Regions from separate parts of the Pseudoselenomonas caprae genome, predicted to be linked through region 2. Evidence: riboswitches for the same ligand, from Rfam matches in the RefSeq annotation. Region 2 holds a riboswitch; each other region holds the start of a gene.
The links. A riboswitch is a leader RNA that binds a small molecule or an ion and turns the genes downstream of it on or off. The one in region 2 is predicted to bind ZMP and ZTP.

Region 1 (7,072 bases), on a different contig from region 2:
GGGAAAATCCCTGCCGATTTTTTATGATGTTGCAGAAAAAAGAGAGGAAATTTTTGTATGCATAGAGAATTTAACAGATAGTGAGTATGACTGATTTTGAGGTGATAGGATGAAAAAAATCGCGTTTATCTGCATAGCAGGTTTATTGATTTCTTTGTGTTCCAGTGTGGCGGTACAGGCGGCAGAAACTGATACTGCGAAAAGTACTTCCAAGGAGAGCCAGGAAAAGCAGAAGCAGGAGCGCTATGTCTTGCTGCTCAAGGATAATGGCTTCGCTTATTATCTGGATACGAAGAATGTGCGTTGGATGAAGATTCCGTATTCGGAAACCGAAAATATCGTGGATGCTTGGGTGCGGCTGGTGAAGATCGATGATGATGGGGAGTATAGCTACCCACCGAAATATTTCCTCAGCCATTATTACATCCGACCGAAGACACGGCAGATCCAATTCCTCAGTGAGCTTGAGGTCACGGGGCGGCCGGACAATGCCATCACGGAGCGCCCGTACAGCTCGCTGCATTGGGAGAATCTGGTGCCGGGCTCCATTGAGGATGATATCTATCATGGCGTATTGAAGGTCATGAAGGACAGGAATGTCGGCGGCTCAAGCGGAGACAACATGAGCTTCCGCGATGCAATCGAAGAATATTTGCGGATATCGCTGTAACGTTGTTAATATTTATCCACAAAAATATAAACATATCCACAGTTTAGTGGATATATATGTGGATAACTTCGAGAATGAGAGCGTCATCATGAAAGATTTTATTCGCAAGAACCAAACGGATGAAGTTACGGGGCTGTTCACCATGATGTATTTCATGGAGGATGCCCACTATTTACTGCGCGAAGATGCGAATGGCAATATCGCGTTTCTGTATTTTGATGTCGAGAATTTCAAGGAGTACAACTTAAAGTATGGGTTCCAAGGCGGCAATAAGTTCCTGCGCCGCATAGCCAGCATTCTGCGTGATGCTTTCCCTGATGCGCTGCTGGCCCGTCTCAACGACGATCATTTCATGGTCGCTGTCGAGAACAAGAATATCGAGCTGCGGCTGGAGTATATCCGTCAGGCTGTCCATGACTTCGACCAGAATCTCGCGATGGAGGTCAAGGCAGGACTTTATGTGCCTGCGGCAGGGATACAGGATGTGGCGCTGATCATGGACAGGGCCAAGCTGGCCTGTGAGAACGTCAAGGGAAGATACGACAAAGGCTGGGATGTCTTTGATGCCTCGCTGGAGGAGAAACTGCGGCTCAAGAACTATGTCGTGAGCAATTTCTACCGTGCGCTCGAGCATCATGATATCGAGATCTGGTACCAGCCGGAAATCCGGACGATGACGCGGCAGGTCATCGGCTTTGAGGCTTTGGCGCGCTGGCGGTCGCCGGAACATGGGATGATCCCGCCGAATTTCTTCATCGAGGTGCTGGAGAGTGCACATCTCATCCATAAACTGGATCTCTATATCATCCGCGAGGCCTGTGAGGATTTCCGGCGTGTGCGTGAGCATGGGCAGGGCTGGCAGGAGGCACGCATATCGGTAAATCTGTCGCGGCTGGATTTCCAGCTGACGGACATATTTGCCGATATCGAGCGCATCCGTCAGGAATATAAGGTAGACTGTGACCGCTTGCGGCTCGAGATAACGGAGAGCGCGCTGAGCGAGGATGACAGCAATCTGATGGAGCAGGTGGCCCGCTTCCAGGCGGCAGGTTATGAGGTATGGATGGATGATTTCGGCAGTGGCTATTCGTCCCTCAATACCCTCAAGGAATACGATTTTGATATGATAAAGCTCGATATGCGCTTCCTGCGTGACTTTGGGAAGAATCGCAAGGCGGGCATCATCATTCAGTCCCTTGTGGATATGGCAAAGAAGATCGGCATGCATACGCTGGCCGAAGGCGTGGAGACGGAGGAGCAATATGAATTCCTGAAGTGCATAGGCTGTGAAGCCTGCCAGGGGTACCTCTTCGGCAAGCCGCAGCCCTTGGCACCAGCTGCCGATTCGTATGCGAAGAAGGATAGTACGCTGACGTTCGAACCGCTGGATTCCTCGGAATACTATCAGCAGGTAAGCAGTGTCAATGTGCTCAGCAGTTTTCCGCTGCATATGGAGGCGGAGCGTACGGGGCATATCAGCCAGCTGCCACTGGCCATCGTGGAGCAGGGCGATACGCGTGACAGCTTCAGCTATCTCTATGTGAACAAGGCGTACCGGGAGTATCTGAGGGGAATAGGGCTGGCTTCGCTGGAGGAGGTTGTCGCACGGTACCGGAGCGGCCGTGAGCATCGTGACCGCATGATGGAGCGGCTGCTCGTACGGTGCCGTCAGTCGGGGATGGAGGAGAATGCCGATTTTTCCATCAATGGCAATTTCTGCAAGATCCATTGCCGTCACATCGCGACGGATCCTGTGCGTGATGTCCATGCCTTTGTGGTAGCACCTGTGAATCTTTCAGCACAGCGGCAGCGTGACGCTGTGGATGTCCATGCAGCGCTCTGGCACATCATGTCGATATTTACCCGCATCGATTTCCTGTCCAGTGCCGGACGGGCGGAGAATGTGTATATCGATGAGACGCAGAACCGCATCACGACGGAAGTCGATTCGGTGAAGGGCAGCCTGGAGCTCTATGCTGACCGCTACATCGTCCCTGAGGAGCGTGAGGCGTTCTTGGCGTTCTATGATATGACGCGGCTGGCGGAGCGGCAGGAGCAGGTAAGGCGCGATCACTTCACGGCCTTTTTCCACTCGCGCAATGACGCTGGTGAGGTACGGCTTAAGATCTATCTGCTGATACCGTTCCAGCTGGGCGGCATAGACTGCTGCCTATCCTGTGTGCGCGATATGGATGGGGTCAGCAGCCTGAATCCCGTGACACCGGGTGAGGTGCTGGATTGAATCCTGGCAATGTAAAAGGTGCTGGTCAAGAATCATTCTTGACCAGCACCTTTTGTGTGTATGTGTAAGAACGGGGTAACGATAGAATAGGCCTTAGTGATGGAACAGACGGATGTGCGTCATGGCCATGGTCATGTTGTACTTGTCACAAGTCTCGATGACATTGTCGTCACGGATGGAACCGCCGGCCTGGGCAACATAGGCAACGCCACTCTTGCGGGCGCGTTCGATGTTGTCGCCAAACGGGAAGAAGGCGTCGGAGCCGAGGGCTACGCCTGCCTGTGTAGCCAGCCAGGCCTGTTTTTCCTCCTCGGTGAAGACTGGCGGTTTCTCGGTAAAGACGCGCTTCCAGTTGTCGCCATCCAAGAGATCCCGGTACTCGGGGCCGACATAGACGTCAATGGCATTGTCGCGGTCCGGGCGGCGTACATCCTCGCGGAACGGCAGCGCAAGAACCTGAGGGGCCTGGCGCAGATACCAGATATCTGCCTTGCTGCCCGCCAGACGCGTGCAGTGGACGCGGGACTGCTGGCCGGCACCGATGCCGATGGCCTGGCCATCCTTGGCATAGCAGACGGAGTTGGACTGGGTGTATTTGAGCGTGATCAGCGCAATCAGCAGGTCGCGCTTGGCTGCGGCTGGCAAGTCCTTGTTCTGCGTCGGGATTTCTTTGAGGCAGTCCTCGGTGATGGCAATCTCATTGCGCTGCTGCTCGAAGGTGATGCCGAAGACTTGCTTGGTCTCGATGGGCTCGGGCTTGTAGTCCGGGTCCATCTGCAGGACGAGATAGGTGCCCTTGCGCTTGGTCTTGAGGATCTCGAGGGCGGCGTCGGAGTAAGACGGTGCAATGATGCCGTCAGAAACCTCGCGCTGGAGGAAGGATGCCGTCTGGGCATCGCATTCATCCGACAGCGCAACGAAGTCGCCGTAAGACGACATGCGGTCAGCACCGCGGGCACGGATATAGGCCGTGGCAATCGGTGAAAGCTCTACACCCTCGACGAAGTAAGCCTTTTGGAGCGTCTCTGAGAGCGGAACGGCTACGGCCGCGCCAGCCGGGCTGACGTGCTTGAAGGAGGCGGCGGCTGGCAGCCCTGTGGCTTCCTTGAGCTCACGGACGAGCTGCCAGCTGTTCATGGCATCGAGCAGGTTGATGTAGCCCGGTTTGCCATTGAGCACCTGGAACGGCAGGTCGCCGTTCTTCATGAATACGCGGGCTGGTTTCTGATTCGGGTTGCAGCCGTATTTGAGTTCCATTTCGTTCATTGCAAGGTTCTCCTTTTCCCATCAAATAACGAAAAAAGCCGACACGAATCCAGGCTATACGCCCAGACGGTCGGCTTCTCTTCCCTGTGCTCCCTGTGGTGATCCACTTCCGTCAGTCGCACAGCATTTACAATAGTCAATCTATCATCATACGGGCTTTTTGTCAAGTGGCAGAAGACAAGTTGATGAACCTGCTCAAAAAATTAGGTTAATTGATTTTTCCCGTGGGAAAAACCCTGTTAGATTTGCCGGATTTATGGTATGATAAGGTTTGGTAAGAATTTCTATTTTGGCGTACTATGTTACAATTTTCTCATATTCAAGGGGGACTTCGATTATGTTAAAGAGCATTGCAGTCATGACCAGCGGTGGCGACAGCCCGGGAATGAATGCGGCAGCCCGTGCGGTTGTTCGTACGGCACTCTATGAGGGTGTGAAAGTCTGGGGTATCCGTGATGGTTATCATGGCTTGCTTGAAGAAGATATGTTTGAGATGAAGTCCAAGGACGTCGGCGACATCATCCAGCGCGGTGGTACGTTCCTTGGTACGGCTCGCTGCAACCGCTGGAAGACGCCGGAGGGCCGTATGCTCGGCTATCAGCATCTCGTTGACCGCGGCATCCAGGGCCTCTGCGTCATCGGTGGTGACGGCTCGCTGCGCGGTGCTTCGCTGCTCTCGCAGGAGACGGGCATTCCTATCGTCGGTCTGCCGGGCACGATTGACAACGATGTTTGGGGCTCTGATTACACGATTGGCTGCGACACGGCTGCCAACACGATCATCGATGCCATCAACAAGCTCCGTGATACGGCTTCGGCACATCGCCGCGTCATCGTCATGGAAGTCATGGGCCGCAGCTCGGGCTGGCTGGCACTCGTCTCGGGTATCTCGGGCGGTGCGGAGTACATCCTCGTACCGGAGTCCCCGTTCGATCTGGATAAGATCTGTGAGGATATGAAGGTTGCTTATCAGGAAGGCAAGCGTTACATCCTCGTCGTTGTTGCTGAGGGTGCTGGCAGCGGCCAGGAAATCGGTGACTACATCGCGAAGAAGACGGAACTCGATACCCGCGTATCGGTACTGGGCCACATCCAGCGTGGGGGCTCCCCGTCGGTCATCGACCGCGTGCGTGCCAGCCAGCTCGGCGAGCAGGCTGCTCTGGCACTGATCTCGGGGCTCTCGGATATCGTCTTCGGCTTCAGCAAGGGCCGCGTCGTATCCATCGACCTGCATGATTCGGTCAACAACAAAAAGAAACTCGATCCGGAATATCTGCATCTGGCTAAGGTATTGTTCTAAGCAATATAAAAATCGCGATTGTTTCACGTGAAACAATCGCGATTTTTTTGTCTCTTAATCGATGCCAAGCATATCCTTGGCAAGCTTGACAGCTTTCACGCCGTCGGCGGCGTAGGCGTCAGCACCGGCGTTGTCGGCATATTCCTGAGTGACGGCGGCACCGCCAACCATCACTTTTGCTGGACAGCCAGCGGCTTTGAGGTCGGCGATGACTTTGTCGATCTGCACCATCGTCGTCGTCATCAGGGCGCAGAGGCCAACGATGTCGGCTTTGCTTTCGATAGCGGCTCTGACGATTTCAGTGGAGTCGACGTCCTTGCCGAGGTCGATGAGACGGAAGCCGCTATTGGCGAGCAGGGCCCCGGTGATGTTCTTGCCGAGGTCATGGACGTCACCTTTGACCGTGGCGATGACGACGGTTCCTTTGTCGGCCTCGCTGCTGGCTGGCAGCAGTTCCTTGAGCTTGTTGAAGGCGGCGCGCATGGTCTCGGCTGAGAGCAGTACCTGCGGCAGGAACATGCGGCCAGCACCGAAGTCCTCACCGATATCAGTCATGGCGGCCGTCAAGGCCTTTTCGGTGATTTCGTTCGCACTATGACCTTCGGCTACGGCACGGGCGACGAGCTCGACGATTTCGTCCTTTTCGCCATCGATGACAGCCTGCTTGATGGCAGGCAGAGCTGCCAGATTGCTTTCTTTGGCGACCGCAGCTTTCTTGGGGACGCTGAGATTGGCTTCATCCTGGCTGAAGGCCAGGCCGTTCGGGTCATCTCCAAGCAGTGCGGCACTGGCTTTCAGCGCCCGCTGCATGGACTCGTCATAGGGGTTCATGATGGGGGCATCAAGGCCTGCGGCCAGGCACATGGCAAAGAAGGTGCTGTTGATGAGGGGACGGTTCGGCAGGCCGAAGGAGATATTGGACAGGCCCATGGTCGTCGGATAGCCGAAGCGTTCGCGGTACATCTGCAGGGTGATCAGGACTTCATAGCAAGCATTCTTGTCAGCGGATACGGTCATGACCAGTGCATCCAAGAGGAAGTCGCCATCCTCCAACCCCTGGGCTTTGGCAGCCTGGATGATCTTCCGCATGACTTCGATACGTTCCTCGGCTGTCTTGGGAACACCTTCGGCAGTGATGGGGAGGCAGAGGATCGCTGCACCGTATTTCTTGGCAAGCGGCAGGAATTCGGCGATGCGCTCGGGCTCGTAGCTCACGGAGTTGATCAGCGCACGGCCCGGATAGGCTCGCAGCCCAGCTTCGAGTGCTTGGGCGTCGCTGGTATCGATAGCCAGCGGAGCATCGGTGAGCTGGGCAATCTCAGTGACGGCTTTTTTCATGGCGGCTGCTTGGTCGATACCGCCGACACCCATGTTGACATCGAGCAGATGGGCACCGGCCTTGACCTGGTTGACAGCTTCTTTTTTCACCGACAGGAACGATCCCTCGCGGATTTCGGCGGCCAGTTTCTTGCGGCCCGTGGGGTTGATGCGCTCGCCGATGAGTCTGGTCGGCAGTTTTTTGTCGATGCAGACCGATTTGCTGCGGCTGGCAAGCCAGAGGCGGCGCGATTTCGGGGCGTGCAGGGGTTCTTCA
Region 2 (7,072 bases):
TGTGGTAAAATACGGTTTTCCGATTGGCGCTGCGAAAGTAAATATTGAACCAGGTGAGTGGGTTCATACCGAACGGCTGCAAAGTAAGTTGGCGGGACTTGTCGATTATCGTTATGAACCCAATAAAAACAGTGCATGGCAGCCGGATGGTTTTGCGCCTAAGGAGAAAAGTTTTTGGGGTTATGAGCGTCCGGACGGCCAAGTAGGGATACGTAATGAAGTCTGGATCATACCGACAGTTGGATGTGTCAATGCCATTGCCAGGGAAATAGAATCGCGGGCTCAAGCAATGCTGACGGGCAAAGAGCATATTGATGGCATCTTTGCCTTTAATCATCCGTATGGCTGTTCGCAAATCGATGAGGATTTGGAGAAAACGCAGCAGTTTTTGGCAAGTCTCGTCCATCATCCCAATGCTGGTGCGGTATTGGTACTATCCTTAGGCTGTGAGAACAACACGCTTGCCAGTATGCAAAAAGCTATTGGCAGTTTTGCTGCGGGCAGGGTAAAGTTTTTGGTATGTCAGGATTGTGAAGATGAAATCGAGGCAGGGGTAGCGGCAATTCGTGAGTTGATTGACTATGCCGATAAATGCCAGCGTACTTTGCAGCCGGCAAGCAAGCTGGTCATTGGCCTAAAATGTGGCGGCTCGGATGGCTTTTCAGGCATTACGGCCAATGCCTTGGCAGGGCAGGTGTCCAACATCGTTGCTGCAGCTGGCGGAACAGCAATCTTGACCGAGGTGCCCGAAATGTTTGGGGCAGAAACCTTGCTGATGAATCGGGCCGTTAATGGAAAAATCTTTCAGAAGATTGTGCAGCTTATCAATGGCTTCAAGGAATACTATATGCGCTATGGAAAACAAATCAATGAAAATCCATCGCCGGGCAATAAAGCTGGTGGCATAACCACGCTGGAAGAAAAATCCTTGGGTTGTGTGCAAAAAGGAGGCGTGGCGCTGGTTACGGATGTATTGGCTTATGGACAGAGAGTGAAAAACAAGACGCAAGGATTGCTGCTGCTTGAGAGTCCTGGCAACGATCTGGTGGCAGCAAATGCTTTGGCCGCAGCGGGTGCGCAGTTGATCTTGTTCACGACAGGGCGTGGTACTCCGTTTGCAGCGCCTGTGCCAACGGTGAAGATTGCCAGCAACTCGAAGTTGGCAACACGGAAAAAGAACTGGCTTGATTTCAATGCAGGGATGCTGCTGGAAGGTGCATCATTAGAAGAACTGGGAGAACGATTTTGGAATTATATGCTGGCAGTTGCTTCTGGACAGGAAAAAACAGTATCGGAGCATCTGGATAAGCATGAATTGGCAATCTTCAAAGACGGAGTTTGTTTATAGAAGAATTTTGACATGTCAAGTGAGTCTCTGGTTGATGGGCGAGCAATCTCTGCTTTTTTATGAGAGCGAAATTTTTTTTGCAAAAGTCTATAACACTTTGGCTACCTCGGGGATATAAAGAACAAATAGCAAAACAAACCAAACCGCACAGCGGGATATGCAAGGAGGAATTTATCATGAAAACGCGTATTATGACTTTGCTGGCTGTTCTGATGATGGGGCTTTCGAGTATCTGCATGGCACATGTTTCGGGAGGAAGCATCGATGGCATGATCAATACTTCAGTAGGGCCGAAGGTTGCGATCTATACCTGTGAAGGGTATTCGGTCGGCACCATCGTGGAATACCCGGGCGATTATCCGCTCGAAGACCATGATGTCATCGAGGCACTCAATGGCGGCTATCTGACGCAGGTCGGTTATGTAAGCGTCAAGGATTTGCGCACGGGTTCGAGCGGTAATGTATTCCGCATCGATGCAGTAGGCCTGAGCGAATATACGGCGAAGGCATGGCTGGCAAATGGCGGGTCCTTCTAAGCGCGAGATGGGCAGCAGCTGCAAAAGACTTGACAAGTCAAACGTCAATGGTTAAACTAAGCTTACAAGTCGATAATGCCGTGCAGGACTGACGGATTAGTGGAATCGACCACATGTACTGCAAGGTTTAACAAGCCGACCGTCTGGGCAGAGAGTTTTTGTCCAGACGGTTTTTTGTTTGGATGAAAGCTCTTTTTCTCGTTGCTGCGCAGGCAGCAGAAAGGATGGTTTTCATGCGGAATCGTTGGCTCATTGCTTTGGCTGCGGTGGGAATCCATATTTCCATCGGCAGCGTCTATGCCTGGAGTGTCCTGACGCGCCCGATTATGGCACAGCTGGGGGCTACGCTCGCGCAGACGACATGGGCGTTTTCCCTGGCAATCCTGTTTCTTGGCATGTCGGCAGGTTTCTTGGGCCGGTTTGTGGAAAAACATGGGCCGAAGAAGAGCGGGCTGCTGGCCATGCTGTTCTTTGGCACGGGCATGTTCGGTACAGCGCTGGCGCTGCACTTGCACAGTTTGTTGCTCTTGTATCTTTTCTATGGCGTCATCGGTGGCATCGGCCTTGGTGTCGGCTATATCACGCCGGTATCGACGCTCGTCAAGTATTTCCCGCAGCACCGCGGCTTTGCGACGGGGCTTGCCATCATGGGCTTCGGCTTTGCCGCGCTGATTGCCGGCCCTGTCATGCAGGCGCTGACGGCAAAGGCCGGCCTTGTGGACACTTTCCTGCTGCTGGGCGCAGCCTACATGCTGCTGATGGGGGCGTCAGCGCTTTATCTGAAGCCGCCCGTGCAGCCAGCTGGCATGGCAAAGGTCACGCAGATCCAGCATGGCGCCACGGCTGCTGAGGCTGTGAGGACCTGGCCGTTTGGCATGCTCTGGTGGGTGTTCTTTGTCAATATCACTTGCGGCATCGGCCTGCTGGCGGTGGCTTCGCCGATGGCCCAGCAGGCCGCGGGCATGGATGCGGCGCAGGCGGCGTCGATGGTCGGCCTCATCGGGCTCGTAAATGGCGGCGGGCGCATTGTCTGGTCGACGCTTTCGGATTATTTGGGGCGCGGGCTTACCTATATGGCCTTTTTCGCGCTGGAGGCCGGTGCTTTTTACTTGCTGGCGGGCACAAGCGATGCGCTGGCGTTCCAGCTGCTCGTGTTTTTGATCATCAGCTGCTATGGTGGCGGCTTTTCGTGCATGCCGGCTTATCTTGCCGATATCTTCGGCACGCGTGAGTTAAGCGCGATCCACGGCCGTGTGCTGACGGCCTGGGGCATTGCTGGCGTGGCCGGTCCGACCATCGTTTCGTGGTTCTGGGAGCATACGCACAGCTATACGGCGACGCTGCTGTTCTTTGCCGGCTGCTTCGTGCTGAACTTCCTGCTGGCGACGGTGCTCAAGCTGCATGGCAGCCGTACCTCCGGTGTGGTCAAGACCGCAAATACTTAAAGAAATATCGTGGGCCTCCCTTGGCAGGACTTTCGGATCCGGACGCGAATACTAGCGTATGACAGGAAAGATTTTATTGCTAAGGGAGGTTTTTTTATGGGAATCTTGGAGTCCATGGGCAAGCGCCGCACCTATTACCAGATCAATAAGGAGCTGCCGGTCACGGCAGAGAAAATCCGCGAGGTGGTGGAGCAGGCAACAGAGCTGACGCCTGATGCGTTCAATATGAGGTCGGCGCGTGTCGTGGTGGCGCTCGGCAGGAAGCAGGATGTGCTTTGGGACGTGATTTACGATGCCTTTGATGGCAAGGTAGCACGTGAGAAGATTGACGGCTTCAAGGCTGGCGCGGGTACGGTGCTCTATTTCTACGATGAGGATGTTGTAAGGAACTTGCAGGGGCAGTTTCCCATGTATGCGGAAAACTTCCCGCTATGGGCGCAGCAGGCTAACGGCATGCTGCAGTTTGCTGTCTGGACAGCCTTGCGTGACCTGGAGGTCGGGGCTAGTATTCAGCACTACAATCCGGTCATTGACGAGGCCGTGCATACCCTGTTTGCCCTGCCGGCTTCCTGGAAACTCATCGCCCAGATGCCGTTTGGCGGCATCGCTGCCGGGCCGGAGCCTAAGGAGAAGGAAGACATCGCGCAGCGGGTCAAAGTGCAGACGTGACTTCAAGGGGCCTGGCCAAGCTGACGGCGGAAGAGAAAAAGCGCATCGAAAGTTTCATGGACGAGATAAAGGGCGAAGCCTATGAGCGGGACAGCCGGCTGTTCAGCCAGAGCTGGTTCAATGCGCCGCTCATCCGTATGTCGGAAAATCAGACGCTGGCTGGCGGCAAATCATATACGTACTATTTCACGCCGGAATCCTCGCTGCCGATCGTGAAAAGCGGGCATTCGATAGAGCTCGCCTCGGTGTTCAATCATCCCGAGATGACCGCTGACACGGGCAGGATATTGGATCAGACCTTTGCCAAGACCATGCGCAAAATGTGGGTCCAGTTCGCCAAGACAGGCAATCCGTCCCTTAGCGCAGACCTTTCGCCCGATGGCAGGGCAAAGGTTTGGCCGCTCTACGACCTGAAGCAGAAGCAAGTGATGGTCTTTGACGAGAACAATATCCATCCGGAACGCGAAGCCTCGCGGAAGATCGTGGATTGGGACAGAACCTATTTCCTTACCAAATACTATGTATTTTGACCAGTAAGACTGGGAAAGGAGAACTATCATGAGGCAATGGATGCGCATGCGTATCATGAAGCTTTTGGCAGGCATCGTGGTGTTAGGCTTTATGCTCGGGACTGGCGGGCTGGCCAGTTGCAGCGAAAAGACGAAGGCTGACCTCGTGGTTTATGGCAAGATATTCACTTCGGATAACAACAAGGTGGCAGAGGCTTTTGCCGTGAAGGATGGCAAATACATCTATGTAGGCGATAAGAAAGGCGCTGCCGCACTGGTCGAAGCAGGAAGGACCGATGTGGTGGACTATACGGACAAGGGGCTTGTGATGCCTGGCTGCGGCAACGGGCATGCCCATTATCCGATAGCTTATGCCATGACCGAAATCGGAGCGCAGGTTGGCGATAGTGATGATGCAAACAAGTTTTTGACAGAAATCCTTCCCGCGGCTGTCAAGAAGGCCAAGGCCGCAAATTTCAAGGCTGTTTTCGGTTTAGGGTGGAACCTCGATACTTTCAAGGGCAATATGCCTACCCGTCAGCAGATCGATGCGGTTTGCAAGGATCTGCCGGTATTCTTTATCGATGAGGAAGGCCATAAGAGCCTGGTGAACACGCTTTCCCTGGTCCATGCAGGCATTATGAAGGAAGATGGCACTGTACTGAAAAAGGAAAATGACATAAGAGGCGGCGAAATCGTGATGGGAGCTGACGGCACGCCTACAGGCTATCTGAAGGAGCAGGCAGCCACTTATGTAAGGGCATTCCTGGACGGTGATAACCTCTTTACGGCTGACAGAGCCAGGACAACCTTGCGCAAGGTTCAGGATACCTTGTTGTCAGAAGGATATACGATGTATCTCGATGGGTATTCTTCGTATTTCCGCAACAATAACCTGTATAAGGCCGCCAGCGAGATGGACAAGGCCGGAACTATGCATTTTGTGCTGGGCACCGCCTATGAGATCGAAAGCTGGATGGATGTGGATGCAGAACTGGCCAAGGCGGTTGAAGCCCAAAAATATGCGTCCAAGCATGTAAAGACAAACTGGCTGAAATTTTACATGGACGGTACCGTGGAAAGCGGAACCGGCTTTATCGATCCGCCCTATACGGATGGGCATCAAGGGCTGGTCAACTGGACGGAAGATGAATTTACCCGCATTACGCGCAAGGCGAATGAAAATGGTTTGACCATGCACGTGCATGCACTGGGCAATCAGGCAGTCCATCGTACCATAAACGCCTTCGGCAATGGGGGAAAGGATGAAATGCGCAATACGCTGGTGCATCTGCGCAACGTCAATCCGCCGGATTACGAGCGGATGGCAAGACATAACATACAGGTCACCGCTGGTTTGCTTTGGCACCACACGGCGGATGCGTCACTGCCTGATTTATTGCGCAGCCTTCCCGCAGGCATGGGGGACAAGGGGTATCCGATGAAATCTTATTTCGATTATGGGATAAACATGTCCTCACACTCGGATTTTCCGGCTCTCGCTGCTAGTCCCGATGATCCGTTTGGCATTATGGAGATTACAGTGACTGGTGCCTATTACCCTGAGAAGTCAAAACCCTGGTGGCCGGAAGAGCTGCTGACCCGTGAGCAGGCACTGACGGCTTTGACCATCAACTGCGCCAAGCAGATGTTTCTTGAGAAGGAAAGAGGCAGTATCACCAAGGGCAAATATGCAGATTTTCTCCTCGTCGACAAGGATGTGCTGACTTGCCCGGTGACAGAGATCCATAAGGCCAGACCCGAGGCAACCTATTTCGAGGGCAAAAAAGTTTTTGCGAATCCAGCTGCGGCACCGGTCGATTATGCCGATAAGAACAACTGGATGAAGCAGCCCAAAATCACAAAGGACGTAGACACCATATATATCTATCCTACGGAATATGCTGACGATTCGGCAGGCGCGCCGGTCTTTGCTGACATCAACGAAAAAGCCATGCGGGAGCCTGCGCAGGAAACGTATCTGCTGCAGGGAACGGCTTATGAAGACGCTACCAATGTGTTTGTCCCGTATTACCGGCAGGTCAATATGGCGGCCGCCAGCGAAATGACGCCCGAAGCGTTGCGCGCGGCCTTCGACAGCGTTCCCAAACAGGATGTCTTTGCCGCCCTTGACTACTACTTTGCCAATCTGAATGGCGGCAGGCCCTTTATTCTTGCAGGACACTCGCAGGGCTCGGCGATGCAGAGCCTTGTGCTGGCAGAATACATGAAGGCGCATCCAGAGTATCAGCAGCGCATGATCGCCGCGTATGTCATTGGTTTTTCGATTACTAAGGAGTATCTTCAGGCAAATCCGCACCTGCATTTTGCGGAAAGAGCCGATGATACCGGCGTTATCGTCTCGTGGAATACCGAGGGGCCGGCCAATGCCGGCAAGAAAAACCTCGTGGTCCTGCCAGGCGCGATCAGCATCAATCCATTGAACTGGAAGCGGGATGAAACCTATGCGCCGGCAGCGGAAAACCTCGGCGGTTACATCTATAACGAAGCAACCGGAAAAATCGAGCAGGTTCCAAAAGCTGCCGATGCCCGGCTGGATTTGAA
Region 3 (7,072 bases), on a different contig from region 2:
AATACCTATATGGACTATCACGATGTGGTGACGTGCAGCCGGCTGGAGTCCCTGGCCATCGAGCGCGCGAAGCGGTTGTTTGGCAGCGAGGCGGCCATCGTGCGCATCAACAATCTGGTCGCAGCGTCGCAGATCGTCTTCCACAATTTCGTCAACACTGGCGATACCATCATGTCCTTCAACCTGCGCAAGCGGGAATACTGCTATACCGAGGATATGAAGTACAATTTCGTGAAATACAGCATCGAGCCGGAGACGCAGCATCTGGATTACCGCCATATCGAGGCGCTGGCGCAGGAGTGCCGGCCCAAGATGATCATATTCTCGCCGACGAATTATCCGAAGGATGTCAACTACCGCAAGCTGGCGCAGATCGCGCATGGCGTGGGGGCCGTGCTATGGGTGGACATGAGTGCGGTCGTGGGACTGGTAGCCGCGAAATTGATGCATTCGCCGGTACCCCATGCCGACGTGGTGACGTTCTACACCCATGATACGCTGCGCGGACCCCAGAGCGCGGTGATCCTTACGAACAGCGAGAATGTGGACAGCCTCAACCAGATTGCCATCAATACGGGGCATGTATATCTGCAGGAGAATGTCCTGGCGGCACTCTGCATCGCATTCCGCGAGGCGGAGACGCCGGAGTTTGGCAAGTATTGCCAGCAGTGCCTGAAGAATGCCAATGCGCTGATGGAATCCCTCAAGGACAATGGCCTCAATATCGTCTATCATGGGACGAACAGCCAATACGTAGCCCCCGAGGTGCATTGTGAAGACCGCGGCCCCTTCCTGTCGCAGGTCAAGCAGGCGGGCTTCATCGTTAAATGCGACAATATCATGACCTTCGATGATGATAAGACGATCCCTGCGCTGCGGTTGTCGAGCCTGATCCCGACGACCCGCGGCATAAAGGAAGAGGAGATGGTCGAGGTCGGGCGGCTGCTGTCCAAGGCCATCGTGCCGGATCTCGACTCCAAGCAGATCGCCAAGATCCGCCAGTCCCTGGCGGAAATCGTATTCACCAAGCCGCTTTTTTCCGAGGAATGGCTGCCGCGCAAGAACATCATCAACCCGCTGTACAGCTCCCAGAACATCAATTATTCGCGGGAACTCTATGCGGCCAACAAGAAGAGTTTCCTCAAGCATCTGTTTGGCTTCGATGAGGATTGAGGCGGATGGGTGTTTTGTGTGTCCGCCGTTGACAGCGCTTCTCTGATGCACTATAATGAAAGCCGTGATATAAATCACGCATATAATTTCATAGTCAGGGAACAGGTGCTGTCTATGACAGCCGAAGAGAAAAGCCGGTCAAAACCGGCGCGGTCCCGCCGCTGTGAGGGGAGCGAACCTGCAAGATGGCCACTGGATGTATGTCTGGGAAGGCGCAGGGGAGCGATGAACCGAGCCAGAAGAACTGCCTGTCCGAAAGTCACCGTTTTGACTTGTCATTTGACCGGTCAAGCCACCTGCGAGCGATGGGAAGGGGACTGCTGACTATCCAACCACAGGATAGCAGGGGTCTTTTGGTGCGCCAAAAGGCCCTTTTCTATTTATCCAAGAAATAGGGGGATTCACATCATGAAAAACTGGAAAAAAGCATTGGCTGTATCTCTTGCCTGCACGGCTGCCTGGGGCTTTGCTGCTCCGCAGACTGAGGCTGCTTATCAGCTGAACCCGGAGGTCAAGAAACCGACGATGGCACTCAAGACGGCTTCGGAGATCGGTGTGCTCAAGAACGAGAACCCGGAGCTCAAGAACCTTGCGGATAAGGACGCCATCGTGGTCATGACCTTCGGCACGACGTTCAAAGATACGCGCGCTAAGACCATCGATGCAACGGTCAATGCCATCAAGGCTGCTCATCCGAATGTGAAGGTTGTCACGGCTTATACGTCCCATATCATCATCAAGCGCGTCCAGGAGAAGGAAGGCATCAAGTTCCCGACGCCGGAAGAGGCACTCGAGCAGCTCAAGGCTGATGGTTACAGCCGCGTAGCACTCGTTTCCCTCGATGTCATCCCGGGCATGGAGTACAACTACGACATGGGCGTTTATCAGAACTACAAGAACCAGTTCAAGAAGATGACGCTCGGTACGTCGCTGATGTACTGGCAGGGCCAGGAAGAGCAGGCCGATGATGTCACGGAAACCATCAAGGCGCTGTCCTCCCAGTTCCCGAAACAGGGCAAAGACGATGCTATCCTGATCATGGCTCATGGTACGCCGAACATTTCGAATGCGTATTACTCGGTCATCCAGGCAAAAATCGATGAGATGGGCTATAAGAACGTCTATGTCTATACGGTTGAAGGCTGGCCGTCCCTCGAGACTGTTATGCCGAAGCTCAAGAAGAACGGCATCAAACACGTTACGCTGATGCCGCTGATGATGGTTGCTGGTGACCATGCCAACAACGATATGGCTGGCGATGAGGAAGATTCGCATAAGTCCATGCTGGTCAAAGAGGGCTTCAAGGTGGATGCCTACATCCATGGCATTGGCGAGAACAAGAACATCCGTGACCTTTATGTTGCCCGTGCAAACGATGCATGGAATGCACTGGAGGCAAAATAAGACCATCTTTATGGTAAGCGAGGCGCGTGGGCATAGCTCACGCGTCTTTTTTAGGTGCATTCTTCGCAAAGAAATCCGTAAATCGCGGACATTTTTCTTGACGCAGCGGGGATAAATACTTATAATTAGCGTATAATCTGATAGCAACGAAACTGCATGGCTGACGGTTCAGTGGAATTGACCACGGGCCGTGCAGTTCGGGAAAATGCCGACCGTCTGGGCACCTTTTTAGGGGGCTCGGACTGTCGGCATTTTTAGTTAGCATGGAGGGACGATTATTTTGGAACTGCTGGAGAGAAAGATTCAGGAGGAAGGCATTGCCCTGCCGGGCAACGTGCTCAAGGTGGATTCGTTTTTGAACCATCAGATCGATCCGGAGCTGTCGCTGGCGATGGGCAGGGAGTTTGCGCGTTTGTTCCGCGATGCGGGCATCGACCGTGTGCTGACGGTGGAGGCATCGGGCATTGCCATCGGTGTCATGGCGGCTATGGAGCTCGGCGTACCGCTGGTCTTTGCGCGCAAGAAGAAATCGGTGCTGATGCATGAGCCGGTCTATGCGCATGAGGTTTACTCGTTCACGAAGAAAGAGACGTCAGAGATCATCGTGCTGCAGAAGTATCTGCCGGCTGGTGAGAATGTGCTGGTCATCGATGATTTCCTGGCCAATGGCGAGGCGGCACTGGGACTGGCGAGCATCGTTGAGGAGGCAGGCTCGAAGGTGGCTGGCATCGGCATTGCCATCGAGAAGGCCTTCCAGCGCGGCCATCAGCGCATCATCGACAAAGGGTATCACCTTGAGGCTCTGGCAAGCATTGCTTCGCTGGACGATGGCAAGATTACGTTTGTAGAGAAATAAATTTGTGGGGGAATTCATTGTGACGAACGCGATTCATCCGGTTGACCAGAAACTGCCGTTTTTGCGCACGCTTATCTACGGGGCTCAGCATGTGCTGGCCATGTATGCTGGTGCGGTAGCTGTGCCCTTGGTACTTGCCGGGGCCATCGGGCTTTCGACGGAGCAGCTCATTTATCTCATCAATGCCGATCTCTTCACCTGCGGGATCGCTACGTTGGTGCAGGCATTGAGCATCCGCGGTGTCATCGGTGCGAAGCTGCCGATCGTGCAGGGCTGCACGTTTACGGCGGTCACGCCGATGATCATCATCGCGAACACCCATGGCGGCGGAGCAGCTGGCCTGCAGGTCGTCTATGGCTCGGCTATCTTTGCCGGCATTGCCTGCTTCATCATCAGCAATTTCTTCAGCAAGATGCTGCGGTTCTTCCCACCGGTGGTCACGGGCTCGGTCATCACGATCATCGGCCTGTCGCTGCTGCCGGTAGCGGTCAACTGGATCACGGGGCCGAATCCTGCGGCTGCTGATTACTGTGACCCGTCAAACATCGCTCTGTCGCTGGCGGTGCTGGCAATCATCCTCTTCATCTACCGCACCTGCAAGGGATTCCTGGGGCATATTTCAGTGCTGCTGGGCCTGGTGATCGGCACGGGGATTGCAGCTGCTTTCGGCATGGTGGATTTCCATGCCGTCAGCGAAGCGGCGGTGCTCGGTGTCACGACGCCCTTTGCCTTTGGCCTGCCGGTATTTGAGCCGGTATCGTGCCTCATCATGACGCTGGTCATGCTCGTGACGATGGCCGAGACTACGGGCGATGTCATGGCCATCAGCTCGATCGTCAAAAAGCCGATGACGGAGGAGATGCTCACCAAGGCCCTGCGGGCCGATGGTTTCTCGACGGCTCTGGGCGGTGTGTTCAATACCTTCCCGTATACGGCTTTTGCCCAGAACATCGGTCTTATCAGCATGACGGGAATCCGCAGCCGCTATATCGTGGCGACCAGCGGCGTGCTGCTGATGATCCTCGGGCTCTTCCCGAAGCTGGCGGCTGTCGTCGCCTGCATCCCGACGATGGTGCTCGGCGGTGCTGGCCTGGCGATGTTCGGCATGGTAGCGGCAAGCGGCATGCAGGCGCTCTCGCAGGCGGATCTGCAGAAGAAGGGCAACTCGATGGTGGTGGCTATCAGCGTAGCTGTGGCGCTTATCCCGCTGGGGGTGCCGTCCTTCTACAGCCATTTCCCGCAGTGGGTGCAGCTCATCGGCAACAGCGGCATCACGATCGGCAGCATCATGGCCATTGTGCTCAACGTACTGCTCTGCGAGCGCAAGCCGAAGCAGAGTGAGTCGGAGCACGAGGCAGCTTTCGATCTTTAAGGGAATCTCCCGCTGACGGCAACTGGCAGTCCCAGACAGAAGGGGCTGCCAGTTTTTTGTCATGCGTTTGTTACATGTATACATATATACCTCTTTTATGACGCTTTTAATTGTGCTATAATGTTCTTTGTGATTGTACATTACAGGTGTACAGTTGCGAAAAACATTTACCCTATAAGGAGCATTCATACGATGAAACAAAATGACAATGAGTTTATGCAGCACGATCTACGGCTTCCTGAACTTACGGTCCGCGGTATGCTGCTCGGTGCTATCCTGACGGTTATCTTCACAGCATCGAACGTCTACCTGGGCCTCAAGGTCGGCCTGACCTTTTCCTCGGCTATCCCCGCCGCGGTGATTTCGATGGCGGTCCTCAAGATGGCGAAGGATTCCAATATCCTTGAGAACAACATGGTGCAGACACAGGCTTCCGCCGCAGGAACCTTGTCGGCCATCATTTTCATCATCCCCGGCATGCTGATGATCGGCTATTGGCAGGGCTTTGAATTCTGGCAGACGCTGCTGGTATCGGCCTGCGGCGGCTGCTTGGGCGTGCTGTTCACGATCCCGCTGCGCCGCGCGATGGTCGTCCATAGCGACCTGGCCTATCCGGAAGGCGTGGCTGCGGCTGAGATCTTGAAGGTCGGCAGCAATGCTGCGGCAGCTTCTAAGCAGGGCAGCGGCCTTAAGGAAATCATGTCGGGCGGTATCGTGGCTGGTGTTGTCGCGCTGCTTTCCAATGGCTTCCAGGTCCTCTCGGGGGGACTGTCCCTCTGGTTCCATGTGGGCCGCGGCATGACGCAGTTCCCCATCGGCTATTCGACGGCGCTGGTCGGTGCCGGCTATCTCATCGGCATTGCCTCGGGACTGGCGATGCTCGTCGGTATCCTGATCGCCTGGGCGGGCTTCGTGCCGTTCTACACGATCACGAGTGCACTGCCTGATGGCATGACGATGCAGAAATTTGCCGGTGCGGTCTATCAGGAGCGCGTCCGTCTGATCGGCGCTGGTGCCATGGGCGTGGCCGCTATCTGGACCCTTATCACGCTGGCCGAGCCGGTCATCGAGGGCGTCAAGGAGTCCATCGCCTCGGTCCGCATGTCCGATGGCGAGAAGGACAAACACCGCATGGACATCGATATGTCCATCAAGAGCATTGGCCTGGTATTCGCGTTGACGGTTGCCGGCCTGCTGGCGATCTTCTATGCCTTTGTCAGCCCTGAGGGCCTGCCGCTGATGCAGAACCTCACCTTTGTCCTCGTCGGCGTCGGCGTGGCTGTGTTCATGGGCTTCTTTGTCGCCGCAGCCTGTGCCTATATGGCCGGTCTCGTCGGCACCTCCTCGAGCCCGATTTCGGGTATCGGCATCCTGGGTATCATCGTGGCATCGCTTGTGATGTATGCGCTTTGCACTTCGTTTGGCATCTTCAGCCTGCCGGGGGGCGAGAAGTTCGCCACGGCTACGGCAATCTTCACCACGTCCATCATCATGGCGATTGCCTGCATATCGAACGATAATATGCAGGATTTGAAGACCGGCTATCTGGTCGGGGCAACGCCTTGGCGTCAGCAGGTGGCTCTGCTGCTCGGCTGCGTGGTCGGCGCACTGGTCATCGCTCCGGTACTCAATCTTCTCTATGAAGCCTATGGCTTCCCAGGTGCCCTGCCGCGTCCGGATATGGACCCGTCCCAGGCACTGGCTGCCCCGCAGGCCGCACTCATGACGACGATTGCCCAGGGCATCTTCTCGAGCCAGCTTGCTTGGGAGTACATCTACCTTGGCATGGGCCTGGGCGTCCTGCTTGTCATCGCCGATCAGATACTCAAACGCAATACGCGCAATCTCTGCCTGCCGCCACTGGCTGTCGGCATGGGCATCTATCTGCCGCCCTCGGTACAGACGCCGCTGGTCATCGGTGCCATCATGGGCTACTTCCTCAATAAGAAGCTCAAGGAGCGCAAGGGCGAGGAAGGCCGGAAAAATGGCATGCGCCGTGGTACGCTGTTCGCTTCGGGCCTTATCGTCGGCGAGTCGCTGGTCGGTGTCGCGCTGGCTGGTGTCATCGTCGTCTCGGTCACGAGCGGCGGCAGCGACAGCCCGCTGGCACTGGTCGGCAAGGATTTTGCCGATACGGCCGAAATGCTGGGCCTTGCTGTCTTCCTCGTGACGCTGGCCATCTTCGGCAAGACGGTGCTGGGCAATAAGAACAACTAAAAAGACGTTCAAAAAAAGCTGCCGTGCAGGGCTTCCTGCGCGGCAGCTTT

Region 1: another riboswitch for ZMP and ZTP. It lies ahead of FZ041_RS05915 (phosphoribosylaminoimidazolecarboxamide formyltransferase); the one in region 2 lies ahead of FZ041_RS04920 (L-lactate MFS transporter).
Region 3: another riboswitch for ZMP and ZTP. It lies ahead of FZ041_RS03630 (xanthine phosphoribosyltransferase); the one in region 2 lies ahead of FZ041_RS04920 (L-lactate MFS transporter).

What each region holds. Positions count from the first base shown of each region.
Region 1 covers NZ_VTOZ01000009.1:62,528-69,599, forward strand. Annotated here, with positions in the region: gene FZ041_RS05905 (hypothetical protein) at 110-670, shown strand; gene FZ041_RS05910 (putative bifunctional diguanylate cyclase/phosphodiesterase) at 759-2,912, shown strand; gene FZ041_RS05915 (phosphoribosylaminoimidazolecarboxamide formyltransferase) at 3,006-4,178, opposite strand; ZMP/ZTP riboswitch at 4,232-4,308, opposite strand; gene pfkA (6-phosphofructokinase) at 4,516-5,478, shown strand; gene FZ041_RS05925 (homocysteine S-methyltransferase family protein) at 5,533-7,072, opposite strand, start outside.
Region 2 covers NZ_VTOZ01000007.1:88,402-95,473, reverse strand. Annotated here, with positions in the region: gene FZ041_RS04930 (UxaA family hydrolase) at 1-1,348, shown strand, start outside; gene FZ041_RS04925 (hypothetical protein) at 1,525-1,884, shown strand; ZMP/ZTP riboswitch at 1,959-2,040, shown strand; gene FZ041_RS04920 (L-lactate MFS transporter) at 2,118-3,329, shown strand; gene FZ041_RS04915 (nitroreductase family protein) at 3,426-3,998, shown strand; gene FZ041_RS04910 (carboxylesterase family protein) at 3,995-4,528, shown strand; gene FZ041_RS04905 (amidohydrolase family protein) at 4,557-7,072, shown strand, end outside.
Region 3 covers NZ_VTOZ01000005.1:78,833-85,904, forward strand. Annotated here, with positions in the region: gene FZ041_RS03620 (PLP-dependent aminotransferase family protein) at 1-1,173, shown strand, start outside; cobalamin riboswitch at 1,260-1,439, shown strand; gene FZ041_RS03625 (sirohydrochlorin cobaltochelatase) at 1,582-2,577, shown strand; ZMP/ZTP riboswitch at 2,724-2,806, shown strand; gene FZ041_RS03630 (xanthine phosphoribosyltransferase) at 2,858-3,433, shown strand; gene FZ041_RS03635 (nucleobase:cation symporter-2 family protein) at 3,453-4,805, shown strand; gene FZ041_RS03640 (OPT family oligopeptide transporter) at 4,998-7,022, shown strand.